Regions from separate parts of the Nocardioides sp. NPDC101246 genome, predicted to be linked through region 2. Evidence: riboswitches for the same ligand, from Rfam matches in the RefSeq annotation. Region 2 holds a riboswitch; the other holds the start of a gene.
What was found. A riboswitch is a leader RNA that binds a small molecule or an ion and turns the genes downstream of it on or off. The one in region 2 is predicted to bind S-adenosylmethionine.
Positions count from the first base shown of each region.

Region 1: another riboswitch for S-adenosylmethionine. It lies ahead of thrC (threonine synthase); the one in region 2 lies ahead of ACIRON_RS12950 (aminotransferase class V-fold PLP-dependent enzyme).

Region 1 is NZ_JBIWNX010000013.1:20,963-28,477, reverse strand. It holds gene ACIRON_RS22370 (LytR C-terminal domain-containing protein) at 1-39, shown strand, start outside; gene otsB (trehalose-phosphatase) at 132-986, shown strand; gene lon (endopeptidase La) at 1,086-3,410, shown strand; gene ACIRON_RS22355 (isochorismatase family protein) at 3,479-4,030, shown strand; gene ACIRON_RS22350 (GlxA family transcriptional regulator) at 4,027-4,938, shown strand; SAM riboswitch class I at 5,019-5,157, shown strand; gene thrC (threonine synthase) at 5,169-6,440, shown strand; gene ACIRON_RS22340 (SGNH/GDSL hydrolase family protein) at 6,574-7,467, shown strand; gene ACIRON_RS22335 (AMP-binding protein) at 7,486-7,515, opposite strand, start outside.
Region 2 is NZ_JBIWNX010000006.1:164,041-171,555, reverse strand. It holds gene katG (catalase/peroxidase HPI) at 1-238, shown strand, start outside; gene ACIRON_RS12955 (transglycosylase domain-containing protein) at 357-2,840, shown strand; SAM riboswitch class IV at 2,914-3,027, shown strand; gene ACIRON_RS12950 (aminotransferase class V-fold PLP-dependent enzyme) at 3,073-4,392, shown strand; gene ACIRON_RS12945 (biotin/lipoate A/B protein ligase family protein) at 4,571-5,626, shown strand; gene ACIRON_RS12940 (alpha/beta fold hydrolase) at 5,632-6,456, opposite strand; gene ACIRON_RS12935 (alpha/beta hydrolase) at 6,633-7,463, shown strand; gene ACIRON_RS12930 (MBL fold metallo-hydrolase) at 7,473-7,515, shown strand, end outside.

The sequences.
Region 1 (7,515 bases), on a different contig from region 2:
GGCGACCGGTTGACGGTGGTTCTGACCGGTGGTCTCTGAGCGTTTCCGGTCGTTCTCGACGGTGTGTGATCTGCCGCACGGGCCTGTGGTCCCGGTCGGCTCGACGGTGGTTGCCGTGTCACAGTTGAGGCATGGCCGAACCTCTGCCTGATGGCACCGCAGGAGAGCAGAAGTACGCCGCGATCGCGGCTGCTGCCGCCGAGACCCTCGTCGGTCTGGACTTCGACGGGACGCTCTCCCCGATCGTGGAGGACCCGGCTTCGGCTCGGATCCATCCGGACGCGGCGGAGGTCCTGATCTCGCTCGCGTCCCGGGTCAAGGCGCTGGCCATCGTCACCGGCCGACCGGCCGGACAGGTCGTCGAGCTGGGCGGGCTGGCCGCGATCGCCGACGCGTTGGCGGAGCTGGGCAAGGAGCTGTACGTGTTCGGGCAGTACGGCAACGAGCGCTGGAGCGGCGCCGACCGGGTCGTCGTCGGCCCGCCGCCGCCCGAGGGGCTGGCCGCCTTCGAGGCGGCGCTGCCGGAGGTCCTCTCCGCTCATGAGGCGCAGGACGCCTATATCGAGGAGAAGGGTCTCGCCATCGGCGTCCACACCCGCCGGTTCCCCGACCCGGACGGCCTCGCCGCGCGCCTGCTCCCGCCACTGACTTCGCTGGCCGCCGAGCACGGGCTCGTCATCGAGCCCGGCAAGCAGGTCATCGAGGTGCGTGCTCCTGGCACGCACAAGGGCCACGCGATCTCCACGCTGGTCGAGGAGGTCTCGCCCGGCGCGATCCTGTTCGGCGGCGACGACCTGGGAGACATCGAGGCGTTCGAGGCGGTCCGCGCCTGGGGAAAGACGACCGGGTCGCCGACGCTGCTCGTCTACTCCCACGCCGGACCCGACAGGGGTCCGCTCGCCGGGCTGGCCGACGTCGAGGTGGCTGGGCCGGACGGTGTGCTGGAGCTGCTGCGTGAGCTGACCGACGACGCGCGCCAGGGGTAGAACGGCGTCCGCTGACAGCGAACACGATAACCGGAGGGAACATCCGGTTGCTCCCGGAAGTTGAGCGGGTATCACTCAACTTTTCTAGGAGGGTCCGCAATGGACAAGCTTCCTGTGCTGTTCGTCTCGGATGCCGTGGTCCTGCCGGGGATGGTCGTGCCGATCGAGCTCGACGAGGCCGCGCAGGCTGCGATCGACGCCGCTCGGGCCGGCTCGGAGAGCCGGCTGCTGGTCGCGCCGCGGCTCGGGGACCGGTATGCGACGTACGGTGCCGTGGCCACGATCGAGCGTGTCGGCCGGTTCCGGGGCGGTGAGCCCGCGGCGGTGCTGCGGGCCGTCGGCCGCGCGAAGATCGGCTCCGGCGTGACCGGACCCGGTGCCGCGCTGTGGGTCGAGGTCGAGACGGCCGAGGAGACCACGACGGAGCACGCGAAGGAGCTGGCCGAGGAGTACAAGCGGCTGGTGGTCGCGGTGCTGCAGCGACGCGAGGCCTGGCCGGTCATCGACCAGGTCAACCGGCTCACCGAGCCGTCCGAGATCGCCGACACCGCCGGCTACGCGCCCTACCTCGACGACGAGGCCAAGCGTGAGCTGCTGGAGACGCCCTCGGTCGAGGAGCGGCTGGAGAAGGTGATCGCCTGGGCCAAGGACAACATCGCGGAGTCCGAGGTCACCGACAAGATCGCCGAGGACGTACGCGAGGGCATGGAGAAGACGCAGCGGGAGTTCCTGCTGCGCCAGCAGCTCGCCGCGATCCGCAAGGAGCTCGGCGAAGGCGAGCCCGAGGGGTCCGACGACTACCGGGCCCGGGTCGAGGCAGCCGACCTGCCCGAAGCCGTACGCGAGGCCGCGCTGCGCGAGGTCGACAAGCTCGAGCGTGGTTCCGAGCAGAACCCGGAGACCGCGTGGATCCGGACCTGGCTGGACACGGTGCTGGAGCTGCCGTGGGGCGTGGTCACGGAGGACTCGACCGACGTGACCGCGGCTCGCGAGGTCCTCGACGCCGACCACCACGGCCTCGAGGAGGTCAAGGACCGGATCGTGGAGTACCTGGCGGTGCGGACCCGACGTGCCGAGCGCGGCCTGCAGGTCATCGGTGGCCGTGGCTCGGGCGCCGTGGTGCTGCTCGCCGGTCCGCCGGGAGTCGGCAAGACCTCGCTGGGTGAGTCCGTCGCGCGTTCGCTCGGGCGGAAGTTCGTCCGGGTCGCGCTGGGCGGCGTCCGCGACGAGGCCGAGATCCGCGGCCACCGGCGCACCTACGTCGGCGCGCTCCCGGGCCGGATCGTGCGGGCCATCAAGGAGGCCGGTTCGATGAACCCGGTCGTGCTCCTCGACGAGGTCGACAAGGTCGGCTCCGACTACCGGGGCGATCCTGCCGCGGCGCTGCTGGAGGTGCTCGACCCGGCGCAGAACCACACCTTCCGCGACCACTACCTCGAGCTCGACCTGGACCTCTCCGACGTCCTGTTCATCGCGACGGCCAACGTCGTGGAGCAGATCCCGAGCGCACTGCTGGACCGGATGGAGCTGGTCACGATCGACGGCTACACCGAGGACGACAAGGTCGCCATCGCCCGCGACTTCCTGCTGCCTCGGCAGCTCGAGCGCGCCGCGGTGACAGCGGAGGAGGTCACGGTCTCCGACGACGCCCTGCGTGAGCTGGCCGCCAACTACACCCGCGAGGCGGGTGTACGCCAGCTCGAGCGGCTCCTCGCCAAGGCGCTGCGCAAGGCGGCGACACGTTTGGCCACCGGGACCGAGCACGTCGATGTCGACCTGGACAACCTCAAGGACCTCGTCGGACGGCCACGGTTCACGCCGGAGTCGGCAGAGCGTACGTCGGTCCTGGGTGTCGCCACCGGACTGGCCGTCACCGGCCTGGGCGGGGACGTCCTCTTCATCGAGGCGTCCGCGGCCGACGGGCAGACCGGCCTGAACATCACCGGCCAGCTCGGCGAGGTGATGAAGGAGTCCGCGCAGATCGCGCTCTCCTTCGTCCGCTCGCACGCGGCCGAGCTGGGTGTGGACCCGGCGGTGCTGGACCGCTCGCTGCACGTCCACGTGCCGGCCGGTGCGGTGCCCAAGGACGGTCCGAGCGCCGGCATCACCATGGTCACCGCGCTCACCTCGCTCGCAACCGGTCGCCCGGTGCGCGGCGAGGTCGGGATGACCGGTGAGGTCTCGCTCTCCGGCCGGGTGCTGCCCATCGGTGGCCTCAAGCAGAAGCTGCTCGCCGCTCAGCGAGCCGGTCTGACCGAGGTCTTCGTGCCGCAGCGCAACGAGCCCGACCTGGACGAGGTGCCCGATGAGGTGAAGCAGGCGCTGAAGATCAACCTGGTCAGCGATGTCCGGGATGTCGTACGCGGCGCCCTGGCTCCCGCCGAGGGGGAGGCCACCAACGAGACCCCTGTGGTCGCTGCCTGACCGGATCGTTCCGGTTGCTGCCCGCTTGATGCCTCGTGCATCGAGCGGGCAGCTCGCACACTGGACACATGAGCAACCGAGCCCTTCTCGTCATCGACATCCAGGAATCCTTCCGTCAGCTGGACAAGTGGGAGCAGACCCTTCACCCCGACATCGCCGAGCGGGCCGAGAGGCTGTTGAGCCTCGCGCGCGCCGCGGGCGACCTGGTCGTCTGGGTGCTGCACACCGAGCCCGGCAGCGGCAACGCCTTCGACCCGGCCACCGGTCACGTGCGCTACCTCGACGGGCTCAGTGGCCCGAAGCCGGGCGAGGTCGAGGTCCGCAAGACCTCCCACAATGCCTTCACCACGACCAACCTGCAGCAGATCCTGACCGAGCACGGGATCACCGAGCTCCTGGTGTCCGGGATCCGCGCCGAGCAGTGCGTCGAGACCACCGCCCGGGTCGGGTCCGACCTCGGCTACCGGGTCACCTATGTCGCCGACGCGGTCACCACCGAGCCGCTGGGCGGGCTGTCGGCCGAAGAGGTCGTCGAGCGTACGAAACTCGTGCTCAGCGGCCGGTTCGCCGAGATCACGACCATCGCCGACTTGGAGGCCGTGACAGCATCTGTGGCATGAGCGCCGTCGTGTTCGTGCTGCTGCCCGGCGTACATCTGCTCGACCTCGCCGGGCCGGCACAGGCCTTCCACACCGCGGGCAACCTGGGGCACCCCTACGACCTCGTCTACGTCGCGGGTGCCGAGCCGGGGGAGGTGCTCTCGGCACAGGGGCTGCCTCTAGCGGCCCGCGGCGAGTGGCCCGATCTCGACCCCGGCGACCTGCTCCTGGTGCCGGGCTGGCGGGCGGCGTACGACCTCGTCGCCGGGCCCCGGCTCAGCCGCGAGACCGCCGAGCGGCTGCGCGCCCACCATGCGGCCGGGGGCGAGGTGGCGAGCGTCTGCGCCGGCGCTGACGCCCTTGGCCAGGCAGGTCTCCTCGACGGACGCCGCTGTACCACCCATCACGACCTCCAGGACGCGCTGTCCCGGCGCTATCCGATGGCCCGGGTGGTGCGCGACGTACTCTTCACCAGCGATGACCGGATCGTGACTTCGGCCGGTATCGCCAGCGGCATCGACCTGAGCCTTCATCTCCTCGCGATGCGCCACGGACCGGCGCTGGCGGCCCGGGTGGCCCGCGACATGGTCGTCTACGCGCGGCGCAACGGCGACCAGCCGCAGGAGAGCGTCCTGCTGCGCCACCGGAACCATCTCGACGACACCGTCCACCACGTGCAGGACGTCATCGACGCCCGGTTCGCCGAGCCGCTCCCGCTCGCCGGCCTCGCCGAGGGGGCGGGCGTGAGCGAGCGCACCCTGACCCGCGCCTTCGTGAGCGCGACGGGTCTCACGCCGCTCCGCTACCAGCAGGCTCTTCGCCGCGAGCGCGCCGACCACCTGCTCGCCGCGGGCACCACCATGGAGACGGCCGCCCGTGCGGTGGGGTTCGATGACGCCCGCATGCTGCGGCGTCTCCGTGCCCGCTGACTGTCCATATCGTGGACGCATGGTCCGCGGAGTGGAACCCGGGTGTGTTTGGCGGTTGATACCTGCCGTACGATCGCTACTGCTCATCGAGAGGGACTGAGGGAACGGCCCAGTGAAGTCCCGGCAACCGACCGCGAGCCTCCTCCCATGCCAGGGCGGGTAGCGGAGCAGGTGCTAATTCCGGCCCGGCGCGAGAGACGTGATCGGGGAAGATGAGGAGGAGGTTTCTCATGAGCGCTGTGACCACGGAGAAGAAGGCCCTGCGCGAGGGTGCGTTCGGCAACGCCTCGGCCCTGTCGTGCCGGGAGTGCGGCAACCAGGTCGAGCTCGGACCGCATTACGCCTGTCCGGAGTGTTTCGGGCCACTGGAGGTGGCCTATGACTTCCCGGCCGTGACCCGCGAGGAGATCGAGGACGGACCCCGCAACATCTGGCGCTACAAGGCGCTGCTGCCGGTGCCCGACGACATCGAGCAGAGCCCCAACACCGAGCCCGGCTTCACCCGGCTCCTGGACGCGAAGAACCTCGCCAAGGAGCTCGGCATCGAGAAGATCTGGGTGAAGGACGACTCGACCAACCCGACCAACTCCTTCAAGGACCGCGTGGTCGCCTGCGCGCTGAGTGCCGCCCGCGAGCTCGACGCCAAGGTCTTCGCCTGCCCGAGCACCGGCAACCTGGCCAACGCGGTGGCGGCGGCGGGCGCGCGGGCCGGCATCCCGACCGCGGTCTTCATCCCGAGCAACCTCGAGCAGCCCAAGCAGGTCAACTCCGCCGTCTTCACCGACAACCTGATCGCCGTCGACGGCAACTACGACGACGTCAACAAGCTCGCCCAGGAGATCGCCGCGGAAGAGGACGGCTGGGCGTTCGTGAACGTCAACGTACGTCCCTTCTACGCCGAGGGCTCCAAGACCCTCGGCTACGAGATCGCCGAGCAGCTCGGCTGGCGCCTGCCCGACCAGATCGTCATCCCGGTGGCCTCCGGATCCCAGCTGACCAAGGTCGACAAGGCCTTCAAGGAGCTGATCAAGCTCGGTCTGGTCGAGGAGAAGCCCTACCGGATCTTCGGCGCCCAGGCGACCGGATGCAACCCGGTCGCGACCGCGTTCAAGGCCGGCGTCGACGCCATCCGCCCGGTCAAGCCCGACACGATCGCCAAGTCGCTGGCCATCGGCAACCCCGCCGACGGCATCTACGTCCTCGACGCCACCCGCTCCTCCGGCGGCGCCGTCGAGGAGGTCACCGATGACGAGATCCGCGCCGCGATCGTGCTCCTGGCCCGCACCGAGGGCATCTTCACCGAGACCGCCGGCGGCACCACCCTCGCGGTCACCAAGAAGCTCGTCGAGACCGGCGCCCTCGACCCGAGCCTGGAGACGGTGATCATCAACACCGGCCACGGCCTCAAGACGCTCGACGCGATCAGCGGCATCGTCGGCCCCCGCGCCACCATCGCCCCCAACTACGACGCCTTCGAGGACGCCGGGCTCTCCCAGGCTTAGGGCTGTTCCTTCGGCAAGGTATGCAGACGAAGGCTCACATCCCCTGCGGAGCTCCGCAGGAGATGTGGCCCTTGACCTGCATACCGTGATGAAGGAACCCCGCGTTCACCTACGTGCGCTACAGATAAGGAATGTGAGCAGCGCGAAGACGAGTGAAGAGGCCAGGTGGCTCGGCATGGTCGCCGCCACCGCGGGAGTCGCCGGCGCAGTCGGTGTGGTGGGGGCAGCCGCAGGTGCCGGGTTCGTGACGTTGCTGAAGAGACAGGCGGCGCACGCGCGCGACGTGATCGGCAAGCCGCTCGGCGAGGAGGCGATCTACGCCGACAAGGTCTACAAGAAGACCTACAGCGGTACGCCGGTGGAGCTCCTCGTCCTCGGCGACTCGATCGCCGCCGGACTCGGTGCGGAGACCAGGGGTGGCACCCTCGGCGCACGGCTGGCCAAGGGAACGGCGAAGGCCCTGCAGCGGCCGGTGCGGCTGCGTACGGCCGCGGTGGTCGGGGCGGAGACCTCGATGGTTCCCGCCCAGCTCGAGTCGCTGCCTGAGACCTACCGACCCGACGTCGCGGTGGTCATCGTCGGCGGCAACGACGTCACCCACCGGGTACCGCAGAAGGATTCCACCCGGGTGCTGGGAGAGGTCATCGACGCCCTGCGGGAACGCGGCGCCGAGGTGGTGGTCGGGACCTGCCCCGACGTCGGTGCGGTCCGACCGCTGCCGCAGCCGCTGCGCTCGCTCGGGCGCAGGATCGCCAAGCAGCTGGCAGACGGGCAGCGGGAGACCGCGCTGGCCAAGGGCGCCCACGTCGTCTCGCTCTCCGAGGTCGTCGGCCCGTTCTTCATCACGAACCCCGACGAGATGTTCGCGATCGACCACTTCCATCCCAGCGCGATGGGCTACAAGCGCACCGCGAAGGCGATGCTGCCCTCCGTCCTCGCCGCGCTGGGGCAGGTCGAGCGGGTCCCGTTCGGCCACCACCTGCCCGAGGCCGTGGACGTCACCGAGGGGCGCCCCAGCGAGAGCTGAGGCGCCCCTCGGTGCGGCCTACGCGCCGGTCTCGGCCTCGGCGTCGTC
Region 2 (7,515 bases):
CTTCGTCAACCTGCTCGACTACGACCAGCAGTGGACCCCGTCCGCCGACGAGGCGACCTACACCAGCTCCAACGGCTGGACCGGTTCGCGCGTCGACCTGGTCTTCGGTGCCAACTCCGAGCTCCGCGCTCTGGCGGAGGTCTACGGTGCCGACGACGCCAAGGAGAAGTTCGTCAACGACTTCGTCAAGGCATGGGTCAAGGTCATGGACAACGACCGCTTCGACCTGAAGAAGTGATCTGAAGGCCGTACGCCTGACACGGAGGCCGGCTCCCCCAGGGGTCGGCCTCCGTTGTCATACCCACCCGGGTAGGATCAACGGCCGCCGCAATCAGTCGCCTAGGTCAGGTGGAGCAATGGAACACCGGAGCGCCGAGCCTCCGAAGGGTCCGACCGGTCCGCCGCCGTCCTGGCGACCGCCTCCGCCGCCTGCCGCGCAGGCTCCTCGGATCATGCCCGAGCCGCCTCGCGCGGTGCCCAGCCGACCGGGTGCGCGTCGGGCGGATCCCAAGCCGTCCGTGGCCCGCGACTGGCTCGCCAAGCTCGAGCCGGCCAAGGCCTGGGCGGCCGAGAAGTGGGCCAACCGGAGCGCCGGATCCGGGAGCACCGGATCCAGGAGTGCTGGCGGCCGTCCACCGGCCACGACCTGGCGCCGCTGGGGGAAGGTCACGGCGAAGGTGGTGCTGGTCGGGTTCTTGGCCATCGCCTTGATCGGCTCGGTCGCGGCCATCGTGTCCTACAACCGGATCGCGGTGCCGGACCCGAACGCCGCCTTCGAGGTCGAGTCGTCCTTCGTCTACTACAGCAACGCCAAGACCGAGCTCGGCCGCTACCAAGATGGTGACCAGAACCGGATCAAGCTCGACTCCGACGAGATCCCCGATCTGGTCAAGCACGCCGTGGTCGCCGCGGAGGACCGTACGTTCTACGAGAACAGCGGCGTCGACCTCAAGGGCATCGTCCGGACCGCCTTCACCAACACCACCGAGGGCACCTCCGGCGGTGCGTCCACGATCACCCAGCAGTACGTCAAGAACTACTACCTCAGCTCCGAGTACTCCTACTCGCGCAAGCTGAAGGAAGCGGTCATCGCCCTGAAGCTGACCCGGCAGAAGAGCAAGGACCAGATCCTCACCGACTATCTCAACACGATCTACTTCAACCGCGGCGCCTACGGCATCGAGGCGGCCGCGAAGGCCTACTTCGCGAAGCCCACCAAGGACCTCTCCCTGCAGGAGACCGCGGCGCTGGCGGCGATCCTCAACAACCCGGCCGGCTTCGACCCGGCCAGCAGCACCTTCCGCGGTGAGGAGAAGCTGCTCGGCCGCTACCAGTACGTCCTCTCCGGCATGGTCGACCTCGGCTACCTGAAGCAGGCCGACGCCGACAAGGTGAAGGAGAAGCTGCCGAAGTTCCCCACGAAGACCGTGCCGAGCCGGCTCGGCGGCCAGCGTGGCCACGCGCTCACCATGATCAAGGCCGAGTTGCTCGGCCTGAAGGGCGCCGACGGCAAGCCGCTGTTCACCGAGGAGGAGATCGACAGCGGTGGTCTGCGGATCACCTCCACCCTGTCGACGAAGGTGATGAAGGCGTCGGCCTCGGCGGCCAAGACCGTGAAGCCGAAGAACCGGAAGGCGTACGTCAAGGGCGACCCGGACCAGAAGAACGCCCTGCACGTGGCGACCGCCTCGGTCGACGTCGGGTCCGGTGCGCTGCTCGGCTTCTACGGTGGCCAGGACTACCTCGACAGCCAGCACAACTGGGCCGCGACCGGCGGTCACGCCGGGTCGACGATGAAGGCCTTCGCCACCGCCGCGGCGATCTCGAAGGGCTACTCGCTGAAGTCGACCTGGGCGGGTGACTCGCCGTTCACGACCTACACCGGGCAGGAGGTCGTCAATGAGGGTGAGCAGGCCGGGATCGCGGACGGGATGGACTACGGCCAGCACATCACCATGCTCAAGGCGATGGAGCAGTCGGTGAACACGGCCTACATCGACATGACCGAGTCGATGGGTGGCCCCGAGGAGGGCCGCAAGGCGATCTACGACACCGCGGTCGCCGCGGGGGTCGCGCCGGCGAAGGCGAACCCGAAGTTCCCCGGGATCCCCAGCACCACCACCGACTTCGACCACAAGACCGACGACCGGATCGCCCTCGGCCGTGCCAACGTCAGCCCCATCAACATGGCCAACGCCTACGCCACGATCGCCGACGGCGGCTACCGCCACGACGTGCACGTGGTGAAGAAGGTCCGCGACCGCGCCGGCAACGTCCTCTACAGCTGGAACGGCCGCAAGAACGCCCGCCACGCGATCTCCGAGGACGTCGCCGCCGACGTGACGTACGCGATGCAGGGCGTGGTGCAGAGCGGCTCCGGCCAGAAGGCGCAGAGCATCGGCCGGCCGGTGGCCGGCAAGACCGGCACCGGCACCTGCACCACCGCGCAGTACGTCTGCTCGTCCTGGTTCGTCGGGTTCACCCCGCAGATCGCCACCGCCGTGCGCTACTCGCGCGGCAACGGCGAGGGGAAGCTCGACGGCGGCTGGATGCCCTCCTACTTCGGCGCGGACTATCCCACCGAGACCTGGGCGGCCATCATGGCGGACGCCATGGAGGGCAAGGAGGTCGAGAACTTCCCCGAACCCGTCTACGTCGACGGCCAGGATCCCGAGTCCGGCCACGAGGAGGAGCTGATCGCTCCGCCGGCTCCGCCGGCTCCGCCCGCACCGCCGGAGGAGGACGACGGCGAGGAGTGCGACCCGGTCTCGGAGTTCTTCGGCACCTGCGACAACGGGAACGGCAACGGCAACGGAAACCCCTGGGAGGGGCGTCCGTGATCTGAGACGCGTGCCCACCGATCGAGATGACGAGTTGGTGGGCGCGTCCGGTCTCGGGCAGGATCTTCGCGAAGGTCACGACTGCCAGCGCTAAGCCCCGGCTTGCTGGCGGGCAACCCTCCCACGCGGTGGGGTGCTCCGGGTGACGACCAGGCCCTCGCCGAGGTGGCGCGGGCAAGCGCGTGCTTCGCCGGGCAGCCCTGGGGGAGCCATGACCCCGAAGGGTGCCCCCATGTCCCTGCTTCCTCTCGTCGGCTCGAAGACTCAGGTCCCGCTGCTGGACGGAACGACCACGACGTACGCCAACCTCGATGTGGCCGCGTCGGCGCCGGCGCTGCAGAGCGTGGCCGACCGGGTGGCCGAGGTCCTGCCCTGGTACGCCTCGGTCCACCGTGGCGCCGGCTACCTGTCCCAGGTCTCGACCGCGCTCTACGAGGAGTCGCGCGCGACCATCGGCGCCTACGTCGGAGCGCGCGAGGACGACGTCACCGTCATCACCCGCAACACCACCGACGCGGTGAACCTGCTGGCGGGCTGCGTACCGGGCCGGGTGCTCGTCCTCGACATCGAGCACCACGCCAACCTGCTCCCGTGGCGCCGTGTCGGTGCCGGCGTCACCGTGGTCGCGGGCAGGGACACCCTCGCCGGCACCATCGACGCCCTCGCCGGCGAGCTGGCCCGCGACAGCTTCGCCCTGGTCGCGATCACCGGTGCCTCCAACGTCACCGGCGAGGCGCTGCCGGTCGGCGAGATCGTCACCCTGGCCCACGCCCACGGTGCCCGGGTCCTCGTCGACGGTGCCCAGCTGCTGGCCCACCGGCACTTCTCGCTGGCCGCGACCGGTGCCGACTACGTCGCCTTCTCCGGCCACAAGCTCTACGCGCCCTACGGCGCCGGCGCCCTGGTCGGGCGTCGCGACTGGCTCGACGTCGGCACTCCCTACCTCGCCGGGGGAGGGGCGGTCGACGACGTCGAGGTGGGCGAGACCACGTGGCAGCCCGCGCCCGCGCGCCACGAGGGCGGCTCGCCCAACGTCATCGGCGCCGCCGCGCTGGCCGCGGCATGTACGACTCTCGGCGGTCTCGCGGCCGCCGACCTGGACCGCCACGAGGCATCACTGAGGGGGCGCCTCGTGGCCGGCCTGTCCGCGCTCGACGGAGTCGAGGTGATCCGGTTGTGGCCCGACTCCGACGAGCCGGTCGGGGTCGTCACCTTCACGGTCGACGGCATCGAGCCCGGCCACGTCGCGGCCTACCTCTCCGCCGAGCACGGCCTGGGCGTACGCGATGGCCGCTTCTGCGCCCAGCCGCTCCTCAAGCGCCTCGGGCTCACCGCCGGCGCGGTCCGCGCGAGCATCGGCATCGGCACCTCGCTCGCCGACGTGGACCGGCTGGTGGCCGGCGTACGGTCCCTGCTCGCCGGTCACGTCCGGGGCGACTACGTCCTCACCGACGGAGCCTGGACGCTGGCCGAGGACCCCCGCCTGCTCGTCGGCCCTGCCGGACTGACCCGTCTGGCCGACACCGCCGGCTCCTGCGGCGCCGCCGTCTGAAGCAACCCTGCCGAGGCGTCAGGTAGGTCGGCCGAGGCGTCAGCTGCGTCGGCCGAGTGGGCAGCGAGTGACGTCTCGATCGACGGGAGTGACGTCTCGATCGACGGGAGTGACGTCTCGGCCGACGGGAGCGACGTCTCGGCGGGATGAATCGTCGCGTTCACGGTGTTGAGAAGATGTGAGCGAACGAGTGCATGGCGAGCGGAAGGTACGCGGCGGCAAGCTGGTCGTCGTCGACGCGACGGTCTCCGCTGACACGATCGACGATGTGGTCCTCTCGGGCGACTTCTTCCTGGAACCCGACGAGGCGCTGGCGTGGCTGACCGCGGCGCTGGAGGGGCAATCGGTCGACGTGTCCCTCGACCGGCTGACCGCGGACCTCGACGCCGCGGCCCGTGATGCCGAGCTGGTCGGCTTCGGGACCCGCGACATCGCCCTGACGGTGCTGCGCGCGCTGGGCAGGGCCACGACCTGGGACGACCTCGACCTCGAGATCGTCGAGACCGGCCCGCTGTCGCCGACGATGCAGATGGCGCTCGACGAGATCATCGTCCGCCAGGTCGCCGAGGGCCGCCGCGCCCCCAATCTGAGGTTCTGGGACTGGGCCGGCAGCGCGGTCGTGATCGGCAGCTACCAGTCCCTCACCAACGAGGTCGACGAAGCCGCCGCCGAGCGGCACGGCATCGAGGTCGTACGCCGCATCTCCGGCGGCGGCGCGATGTTCGTCGAGCCGGGCAACACCATCACCTACAGCCTCGCCGTGCCCGACACGCTCGTGGCCGGCATGACCTTCCAGGAGTCGTACGCCTTCCTCGACGAGTGGGTGCTGCGCGGCCTGCGCAGCGTCGGCATCGAGGCCGCCTACGCCGGTCTGAACGACATCGCCTCCCCGGTCGGCAAGATCGCCGGCGCCGCGCAGAAGCGGATCCCGGGCGGCGTCCTGCACCACGTCACGATGGCCTACGACATCGACGCCGACAAGATGCTCGAGGTGCTCCGAATCGGCCGGGAGAAGATGTCCGACAAGGGCACCCGGAGCGCGGCCAAGCGGGTCGACCCGATCCGTTCCCAGACCGGGCTGAGCCGCGAGAAGGTCATCGACGCGCTGCTCGCGGAGTTCGAGCAGAGCTTCGGCGCGGCGTACGTCGGCCTCGACCAGGCCACGATCGAGGAGGCCGCGGCGCTGGTCGAGAGCAAGCACGGGACCCCGGCCTGGCGTGCGAGGGTGCCGTAGGCGGCTCAGCGGTCGATGAAGGCCAGCAGGTCGGCGTGCAGGCGATCGCGATCGGTGTCGGGGAGGGCATGGCTGGAACCCTCGTAGACCTTCAGCTCCGCGCCGTCGATCAGCTCGACCGAGCGGCGGCCCCCGACCTCGATCGGCACGATCTGGTCGTCGTCGCCGTGCACGACCAGCGTCGGCACGTCGATCTTGGCCAGGTCGGGCCGGAAGTCGGTGGCGGAGAAGGCGGCGATGCACTCGTAGGCGCCACGGTGCCCGGAGGCCATGCCCTGGAGCCAGAAGGCGTCGCGGAAGCCCTGCGGGACGTCGCCGTTCCGGTTGTGCCCGAAGAACGGTCCGTCGGCCAGGTCGCGGTAGAGCTGGGCCCGGTTGGCCAGCTCCCCGGCCCGGATCTCGTCGAAGACCTCGACGGGTAGCCCCTCGGGGTTGTCCTCGGTCCGCAGCATGAGCGGCGGCACCGCCGAGACCAGGGCGAGCCCGGTGACGCGGCCGGTGCCGTGCCGCCCGACGTACCTGACGATCTCGCCGCCGCCCGTCGAGTGCCCGACGAGGGTGAGGTCGCGCAGGTCGAGCGCGTCGATCAGGCAGGCGAGGTCGTCGGCGTAGGTGTCCATCTCGTTGCCGGACCAGGTCTGGCTGGAGCGGCCGTGGCCCCGGCGGTCGTGGGCGACGGCTCGGTGGCCGTGCTGCGCGAGGAAGAGCGCGGTGGCCTCCCAGGCGTCGGAGTTGAGCGGCCAGCCATGGCTGAGCAGCACGGGGCTTCCGCTGACGCCCCAGTCCTTGTAGAAGATCTGGGCGCCGTCGTCGGCGGTGATGTAGGGCATCGGCTTCCTCCCACGGTCGGTTGGGATCTGTCCTGACGAGCCTCACGCAGCGCCCCGGCCCGGCGGACCACGTGGACCGCGTAGTCCCGCGGGACTACGCGTCGTACGTGGTCCGGACGCATCGCGCCTCGATGGACGATCGGAGTCCCAGCCCAGCATGAGAGAGGGAACCTGACATGAGCACCCCGGACACCATCGTTCTGGTCCACGGCTTCTGGGTCACACCCCGGTCGTGGGAACACTGGAAGGCCCGGTACGAGGCCAAGGGCTTCACCGTGCACACCCCCGCCTACCCCGGCTTCGAGGTCGAGGTCGAGGCCCTCCGCGAAGACCCGACCCCGATCGCGGACCTCACCCTGGAGGCGATCGTCTCCCACCTGGAGGCCTTCCTCGACACGCTCGACACCGCACCGATCCTCATGGGCCACTCGGCCGGCGGGGCGTTCACGCAGGTCGTGATGGACCACGGCTACGGCGCCGCGGGAGTCGTCCTCAACTCCGCTCCGACCGAGGGCGTCCGGGCCACGCCGTGGAGCCAGCTGCGCTCGGTCTTCCCGGTGCTCAAGAACCCGGCCAACCACCACCGCGCTGTCGGGTTCGACGCCGAGCAGTGGAGGTACGCCTTCACGAACACCTACACCGAGGAGGAGTCGGCGGCCTTCTACGAGCGCTACCACATCCCGGCTTCGGGCCGGGTCCTGTTCGACTCCGTGCTGGCGAACTTCCAGCCCGGTCACCAGGGTGCCTGGGTCGACTTCAAGAACGCCGACCGCGCGCCGCTGCTGTTCCTGTCCGGGTCCGAGGACCACATCATGCCGCCGTCGGTGCAGGCCTCGAACGTCAAGCACTACCAGGGCGAGGGAACCGTCACCGAGCACGAGACGTACGAGGGCCGGCCGCATCTGATGGTGGCCGGTCCGGGGTGGGAGGGGATCGCCGATCACGCGCTGGAGTGGGCGCTCTCCCACACCGGGCAGCAGGACGCCACCGAGCCCAGCGCCTCCTGAGTCCGCGCGATGGACCTCACCCTCACGCACGTCGGAGGACCGACGACGCTCC